DNA from 2 places in the Sphingomonas sp. J315 genome. Region 2 is predicted to be linked to the other one. Evidence: predicted binding sites of a transcription regulator. Region 2 holds the regulator's gene; the other holds the start of a gene.

Evidence for each region. Region 2 encodes LexA, which represses DNA repair genes until DNA is damaged. Its sites were predicted from a motif close to GTTCCNCNCTTGTTCT; they were not measured.
Region 1: a site for LexA is predicted at 1,966-1,981, ahead of recA (recombinase RecA). Genes of this name have one in related genera too.

Annotation. Positions count from the first base shown of each region.
Region 1 is NZ_CP088296.1:3,667,714-3,671,923, forward strand. Features, by position in the region: gene LRS08_RS18530 (response regulator) at 5-355, shown strand; gene LRS08_RS18535 (phosphoribosyltransferase) at 360-878, opposite strand; gene LRS08_RS18540 (adenosine deaminase) at 878-1,888, opposite strand; gene recA (recombinase RecA) at 2,061-3,131, shown strand; gene LRS08_RS18550 (GNAT family N-acetyltransferase) at 3,441-3,905, shown strand; gene LRS08_RS18555 (glutathione S-transferase family protein) at 3,987-4,210, shown strand, end outside.
Region 2 is NZ_CP088296.1:2,716,966-2,721,175, reverse strand. Features, by position in the region: partial or broken gene LRS08_RS13855 (molybdopterin molybdotransferase MoeA) at 1-1,175, shown strand, start outside; gene lexA (transcriptional repressor LexA) at 1,247-1,915, shown strand; gene LRS08_RS13845 (GFA family protein) at 2,017-2,427, shown strand; gene LRS08_RS13840 (hypothetical protein) at 2,601-2,822, shown strand; gene LRS08_RS20105 (hypothetical protein) at 2,837-3,424, opposite strand; gene LRS08_RS13835 (ComEC/Rec2 family competence protein) at 3,364-4,210, opposite strand, start outside.

The sequences.
Region 1 (4,210 bases), 950 kb from region 2:
CGAAATGAGCGCACCGCAACGCATCCTGATCGTCGAGGACGAACCCCTGATCGCCATGATGATCGAGGATTTCCTCGACATGCTGGGCAAGGAACATGCCGGCACTGCGGAGAGCGTGGCGGCTGCGCTGGAGATCGTCGCGGCAGGCGGCGTCGATGCCGCGATCCTCGACGTCAATCTGGCGGGGGGTGAGCAGAGCTGGCCGATCGCCGATGCGCTCGCAGCGCAGGGCGTGCCCTTCATCCTCGCCACCGGCGGCAGCGGCGACATGGTGGCCGAGGCATATCGCGACCGTCCGGTACTCGCCAAGCCGTTCACCATGGACGCGGTCGAACAGGCGCTCGCCGCGCTCTGATCCTTCAGGCGATGCGGTCGGGTAGTTCGGCGGCGTCGGCTTCGATTGCGGAGTCCGGGGCGACGGCTTCCCAGGGGAAGATGAACCAGTCCTTCGTCACCGACCTGTCGATGGTCCGCGCCGCGTATTCAACGCGCTGATGAGACGTGACATTGTCGAGCAGTGTCGCGAAACGCACGTTCGTCGCATTCGCCCCCGCCGTTGCCAGCCCTTCGCGCAGCCGCCCGATCGTCGCACCGCTGTCGTTGATGTCGTCGATGAACAACAGCCGGGCGCCGTCGCGCGTCCGTTCCGCGAGCCGGGCAAGGGCGGGGGCGGCGAGATCCTCGTTTCGCGCGCTGTAATCGACCGACAGCATCGGGCCGATGATCGCGTGGCTGAGATAGACCGCCGGAATCAGCCCGCCGCGCCCAATGCCGATCAGATAATCGGGCTGCCAGTCCGGATCGGCGCGTACCGCATCGGCCAGTGCCAGCACATCGGCGACAAACTGTTCATGCGGGATCGGGGTGAAGACTGGCATCAGTTCGCCGCCACATAGGCGTCGAGCCGGGCGACGTGCGCCGCCTTCTCCGCCTCGTCGAGGAACGATCCGGTGAAGCTGTTGCGTGCCAGCTGGACGATCTGGTCGCGCTTCAGCCCGCGTGCGGCGGCGACCGCGCGGTAATTGTCGGCGACATAGCCCCCGAAATAGGCCGGATCGTCCGAATTGACCGTCGCGCGCAGCCCTTCCTCCAGCATCCGGTCGAGCGGGTGGTTCGTCATATCGTCGACCACGCAAAGCTTGAGGTTTGACAGCGGGCAGACAGTGAGTGTCATCCCTGTGTCGGCAAGGCGGCGCACCAGCGCCGGGTCCTCCAGGCTGCGATTGCCATGGTCGAGCCGGTCGACGTTGAGCAGGTCGAGCGCCTGCCAGACATAGTCGGGCGGTCCTTCCTCCCCGGCATGTGCGACCCGCTTCAGCCCCATGGCACCTGCCGCCGCGAATACGCGCGCGAATTTTTCGGGCGGGTGGCCGAGTTCGGACGAATCGAGCCCGACCCCCTCAATCCGGTCGAGCCACGGCTCGGCTGTCCTGAGTGTCGCGACTGCCGCCTCCTCGTCGAGATGGCGCAGGAAGCAGAGGATCAGCTTTGAGGTGAGGCCGTGCCGTCCCTCAGCATCGCGCATGGCGCTCAGTAGCCCGTCGGCGACCACCTGAAACGGAATGCCGCGATCGGTATGTGTCTGGGGATCGAAGAAAATTTCGGCATGGACCACGCCATCCGCCGCCGCGCGTCCGAAATAGGCGTCCGCGAGGTCGTAGAAATCCTGCTCGACACGCAGCACGTCCGCGCCGGCATAATAGATGTCGAGGAAGTCCTGGAGGTTGGAAAAGCTGTACGCGGCACGCACCGCCTCCACACTGTCGAACGGGATGGCGACGCGATTGCGCTTCGCCAGCGCGAACATCAGCTCGGGTTCAAGGCTTCCCTCGATATGCAGATGCAGTTCGGCCTTGGGCAGGCCGGCGATGAAGTCAGGAGCGATCATCGGTGGAGGATCGCGCGATTGGAAGGGTAGGGCAAGGTGTTTGGATGCTGCGACGAAAATGAGAACAAAAAAAGATCGTTCCGCACTTGTTCCATCGGAACATATGTTGTACGACGCGCTTCAGGCAATGGTTGAACGCAGGCCGCAAAGCCTTTAGCGACGGAGACTTCTCATGGCAGCTTCCCTCAAGGTGATCGACGGAAAGATGGGCATTTCTCCCGACAAGCAGAAGGCGCTCGACGCGGCGCTGGCACAGATCGACCGCGCGTTCGGCAAGGGCAGCGCGATGCGGCTCGGCTCCAAGGAGACGATGCAGGTCGAAGCGATTTCGACCGGCTCGCTCGGGCTCGACATCGCTTTGGGCGTCGGCGGCCTGCCGCGTGGTCGCGTGATCGAGGTCTATGGTCCGGAAAGCTCCGGCAAGACGACGCTTGCCCTGCATGTGATCGCCGAGGCGCAGAAGAATGGCGGCGTCGCCGCGTTCGTCGACGCGGAGCACGCGCTCGACCCGGTCTATGCCAAGAAGCTGGGTGTCAATATCGACGAACTGATCGTATCGCAGCCCGACACCGGCGAGCAGGCGCTCGAGATCGTCGACACCCTGGTGCGTTCGAACGCGATCGACGTACTCGTGGTCGATTCGGTTGCGGCGCTTGTTCCCCGTGCGGAAATCGAAGGCGAAATGGGCGACAGCCACGTCGGCCTTCAGGCGCGCCTGATGTCGCAGTCGCTGCGCAAGCTGACCGGTTCGATCAGTCGCTCGCGCTGCATGGTAATTTTCATCAACCAGCTGCGGATGAAGATCGGCGTGATGTACGGCAATCCGGAGACCACGACCGGCGGCAATGCGCTCAAATTCTACGCTTCGGTTCGCCTCGACATCCGTCGCACCGGCGCGATCAAGGATCGCGACGATGTGATCGGCAACTCCACCCGGGTGAAGGTGGTGAAGAACAAGGTCGCCCCGCCGTTCAAGCAGGTCGAGTTCGACATCATGTATGGCGAGGGGATTTCGAAGATCGGCGAGATTCTCGACCTCGGCGTCAAGGCGGGGCTGGTCGAAAAGGCCGGCGCGTGGTTCAGCTATGACAGCATCCGGATCGGCCAGGGGCGTGAGAATGCCAAGACCTTCCTCAAGGAAAATCCGGACGTTTGCGACAGGCTCGAGCGGGCGATCCGGACCCGTACCGAGCAGGTAGCCGAAGAGATGATGGCCGGCCCGGATGCCGAGGACGACCTCTGATTCCACAGTAAGCGCGGCTAAACAGTCGTTAACCAGTTTCGGGCAGCAATGCCTGTTGCGGGCCGTACCGGATCGACAGGTCGGTGGCGGTCAAGGGACCAGTCTCCCATTGGAAGGCCCGGCGTGGCGTGCGCCGGGCCTTTCCTGTGTCGGGCCCAGTGCTTCATCCCGGATTATGCGCCGCGTGCTCCAGCTCGTGCCGCAGTCGCGCCACATGTGGCTTGGCTCGTTCGGCCGGCTGCGTTCGCAAAGCCGCGCATTCTCACCTTGCGGTTGCAGGCGTGCTGATGTGCGTGGCACACTGGCCGCATGGCCGAGCTCAGCTTTCAGGTACAGGTGCGTCGCGCGGTCGAACGTGATTACCCGGTCTGGGCGGAGATGCTTGCAGCGCTGCATCCGGGGCAATCGCCCGAGGCTTTTCTCGCCGAGATCGGCGAACTGCTCGCGTTACCCGAGCCTTATGTCGCGTTCCTCGCGTTCGACGATGCGGGTCAGGCGTTGGGAATGATCGATGCACGTTTGCGCAATTATGCCGAAGGTGCACCGCGATTCCATGCGGCCTATGTCGAGGATCTCTGGGTCAGCCCGGATGCGCGAGGACGCGGGGTCGCGAGCGCGCTGCTCGCGGCGGTCGAGGACTGGGCGCGGGAGCAAGGGGCTGACTGGCTGGGATCGGATACCTCTCCGGACAATGATGCCAGCCGGGCATGGCACAAGGCTGCGGGTTTTGCCGAGGTCGAGCAGCTCGTCGTGTTCGGCAAGCCGCTCGGCTGACGGTCGGCCGCAGGCCCGATTGCCGCTGGTCATTCTGTCTCAGCCGAGACAGATTCGCGTAAACCAAGGGGGCACCCGTCGATGATTACCGTCCACCATCTCGAAAATTCGCGCTCGCAGCGGGTGCTCTGGCTGCTTGAGGAGCTTGGACTTCCCTATGAAATCCGCCGCTACCGGCGGAACCCGAAGACCATGCTGGCCCCGCCGGAGCTTCGTGCGGTGCATCCACTGGGCAAGTCGCCGGTAATTGTCGACGGTGATCCCGACGACGCCCCGCGCATCGTGGCGGAGACCGGCGCGATCAT
Region 2 (4,210 bases):
ATGATTTCCGTAACCGAGGCGCAACAGCGCATGTTCGCACTCGCCCAGCCGGTCGCGGCCGAACGCGTGCCGTTGCGCGACGCCGCCGGGCGCTGGGCGGCCGAGCCGGTCACCGCGTTGCGCACGCAGCCCGAACTGCCGCTGTCGGCGATGGATGGCTATGCGATCCGCTTCGCCGACCTGCCCGGCCCGTGGCGGGTGATCGGCGAGAGTGCGGCGGGTCGACCCTTTGCGGGGACCGTCGCGCCGGGTGAGTCGGTCCGCATCTTCACCGGCGCGGCGGTGCCGCAGGGCGCGGACACGATCATGATACAGGAGGAAGCGCGGCGCGAGGGCGATGCGCTGGCGCTGGACGGTGAAGGGCCGCCGCGCGTCGGCGCACATGTCCGCGTCGCCGGGCTCGATTTCGCGACCGGCGACAGGCTGGTCGAAGCGGGTGCACGTCTGACCCCGGCGCGCATCGCGCTCGCCGCCATCGCGGGCCACGCCAACCTGCCCGTCCGTCGCCGCATCCGCGTCGCCATCGCCGCGACGGGGGACGAGCTGCGCGCGCCGGGCCAGCCGCTCGCGACCGGCCAGCTGCCCGAAAGCAACGGCGCAATGCTCGCCGCGATGCTGGCAACGCTCCCGATCGAGCTGATCGACCTCGGCATCCTGCCCGACAGTATCGACGCCCTGACCCACGCCTTCGCCGCGGTCGACGCCGATCTGCTGGTCACCACCGGCGGCGCGTCGGTCGGCGACCATGATTTGGTCCACCCTGCGCTCCAGGCCGCGGGCGCGGCGATCGACTTCTGGAAGGTCGCGATGCGCCCCGGCAAGCCGGTGATGGCCGGTCGGATGCGCGACGCTGCCGTGCTCGGCCTGCCCGGCAACCCCGTATCGGCGCATGTCACCGCCCTGTTGTTCGTGCTGCCCATGGTCGCCCATCTTTCGGGCGCAGCCGATCCGCTGCCCCGCCGCCGCAGCGCGATCCTCGGCGGCCCACTCCCCCGAACGGCCCGCGTGAGGACTATATCCGCGCCGTCCATCGCGACGGCCGCGTTCATCCCGCCGACCGCCAGGACAGCTCGATGCTGCGCATTTTGGCCACGTCCGACTGCCTGATCGTGCGTGCCCCACATGTTCCGGCAGCGGCAGCGGGCGACTCGGTGGAAATCCTCGACATCGGCTGAGTCGCACCCGCTTGACGCCGCGTGGAACAAGGCGTAAACGTTCCACGTCTGTTCTTGATAGGGGACGTCCAATGCTTACGAAGAAGCAGCATGAGCTGATCTGCTTCATCGCCGACCGTCTGGCCGAGACCGGGGTTTCGCCCTCGTTCGAGGAGATGAAGGACGCGCTCGACCTCAAGTCCAAATCGGGCGTGCACCGCCTGATCTCGGCATTGGAGGAGCGCGGCTTCCTGCGCCGCCTGCCCAATCGCGCCCGCGCGCTCGAAGTGGTCAAGATGCCCGAGCGCGGCGAGACGAAGAAGGTCGCGCCGAAGTCGACGGTCGTCGCGATGCCGCGCCCCGCGCCGCAGCCGGCGAACGACGTGATCGAAATCCCGCTGCACGGCCGCATCGCGGCGGGCGTGCCGATCGAGGCGCTGGAAGGGTCCACGATGCTCCCCGTCCCCGCCGCCCTGCTCGGGTCGGGCGATCATTATGCGCTGGAGGTCGCAGGGGACTCGATGGTCGAGGCCGGGATTTTCGACGGCGACTATGCGCTGATTCGGCGTCAGGAAACCGCGCGCGATGGCGAGATCGTGGTCGCACTGATCGACGAGATGGAAGCAACGCTGAAATATTTCCGGAACGAGGGCAGCATGGTCCGCCTCGACCCGGCCAACCGCAGCTACGACCCCCAGCGCTACCGCCCCGATCAGGTGCGCGTGCAGGGCAAGTTGGCCGGACTGCTGCGGCGCTATTGAATGTCTTGACCCATCCCCATCAGGGGAGGGGTTGGGGTGGGGAGTCAGGCAAGAGCGAATACGCCGAGCCACGCGACGTCCAACACCAAAGGAGAGCCAGCGTGACCCTGACCGGTGGATGCCATTGCGGCGCGGTACGTTACGAGATCGACGGCGATCCGCTGCACGGCGGTCAGGCGCTGTGCCACTGCACCGATTGCCGCCGCTGCGCCGGTGCGCCGATGGTCGGCTGGGCGATGTATCCCGAGGACGCGCTGACGGTCACGCAGGGCAACCCGCGCGAATATGCCTCATCCGAAACCGGCCGTCGCTGGTTCTGTCCGACCTGCGGCACCGGGCTATTCTACCGCAATGCCACCAACCTTCCCGGCCTCGTCGACGTTCAGGCATCGACCCTCGACGACCCCGAAGCCGTCCCCGCCGCCGCGCATATCCAGACCGCCGACCGCATCGGCTGGATGAAGGATGCGCATGGCTTGCCGGAATTCGAGCGGTTTCCCGGCGGGGCGTAGGACAGCGACATGGCACGCGCGCCCGCAGATTGGGTTGTGTCGCGGGTCTGCTCGTCACCTTCCTGGCTGGCGCTGTCACCTATGGGTTCATGACCGGGTATCTGCCAGTCCGCCCCTTCGATTCAGATCGTTGGAAGCAGGTAGAGCGAATCGATGATCAGGCGCGCATACACATGATCGAGCATCTGATGTGGAGCGGGAAGCTCGACGGTCTGAACCGCAGCGAACTGGTCGCGCTGTTGGGCGCTCCGTCTAACGCGGGCTACTTCCGCGACCGCGACTATGTTTATTGGCTCGGTAACGAACGGTCGCTGCTTTCCCTCGACTCCGAATGGCTCGTGGTCGATGTCGATGCTGCAGGCCGCGTCTCGCGCTATGAAGTTGTGCGCGATTGAGTTGAGCGTCTCCCTCAATCCTTCGGCGGCATCACCGTCTCCGCCTCTAACCAAGGATGCCGCGCCCCCGCGCGCCGCACCGTCACCACCTGCGGCGTCCGGTCGAACGTGATCGCCACCCCGCCGGTCTCCGACAGCTTCGCGCGGTCCAATTTCAGCCATTTCGGCACGCACCCGCGCGGCAGCCAGCGGTCGGCGACGATGATGTCGACCGACGCACAGAACGCGACCATCTCGCGCCACGGAATCCTATAACCGCTGCGTGTCGCGGCAATCCGCCACTCTCGCCCGCCGCGCATCACCGTGACCATGCACAGGTCCGCACTGCACCGCGCGTCGCGCTGTTCGGCCAGCGCGGGCAGTTCGGCATCCACGCCGCCATTCTCGGCCAGCGTGTCGCGGACATAATCCCCCGCGCGGTCGCGCAGCAGTGCCAGTTCGCCGCCCGGCATCCGTAGTGCCAGATGCCGCCCGTCGCCTGTGATCAGCAGGTCCGGCATTGGCGTCGCCAGCGCCCACAGCGCTCCCAGCGCGACCGCAATCAGACCCGCCAGTCGCGCCCATGCCCGCCACAGCGCGATCCACAATCCACCTGCGACCATCTGAGCATAGGCTCCCCCGGCATCGCGGGCAGCATCGCCAGCGCGCCGGGCGCATTGGCCGCTGTATGAGCGATCCACAGCAGCAGGCGCAGCCCCTGTTCCGCCACCCACCAGAAAGGCGCGCCCAGCCCCACGGCGTCGAAGACCAGCCCAGCCGCCTCGAACGGCATCACCACGAACGTCGTGAGCGGGATCGCAGCAATATTCGCCAACGCACCGTAAAGCCCCGATTTGTGGAAGTGGTAGAGCGCAATAGGGGTCAGCGCGATCTCGACCACAAGGCCGGTCAGCAACAGCGAGCCGATGCCGCGCGCAAGTCGCCGCCCCCACCCTTCCTCGCGCCGCTCGAACCAGCCGCGGACGCGCTGGCTTTCGTACAGTGCGACGATCGCGGTGACCGCGGCGAAGCTCATCTGGAAACTCGGTCCCATCAGCGCTTCGGGCCAGAGCAGCAGCACGACCAGCGCGCCGAACGCGACGAGGCGCAGCGTGATCGCCTGTCGTCCAAGCATCATCGCCGCCAGCACCATGAGCGCGGCGATGCACGAGCGCACCGTCGGCACCTCTGCCCCGGTCAGCAGCGTATAGCCCACCGCCGTCACCCCCGCAGCGCCCGCCGCGATCACCGGCAATGGCCAGCGCAGCGCCAGCCACGGGCTGAGCGCGAGCAGCCGCAGCACCAGCAGCATCGTCGCCCCGACCACCGCCGTCACATGCAGCCCGCTGACCGACAACAGATGCGCCAGCCCCGACCGGCGCAGCGCCTCGGCATCCTCTTCGGAAATC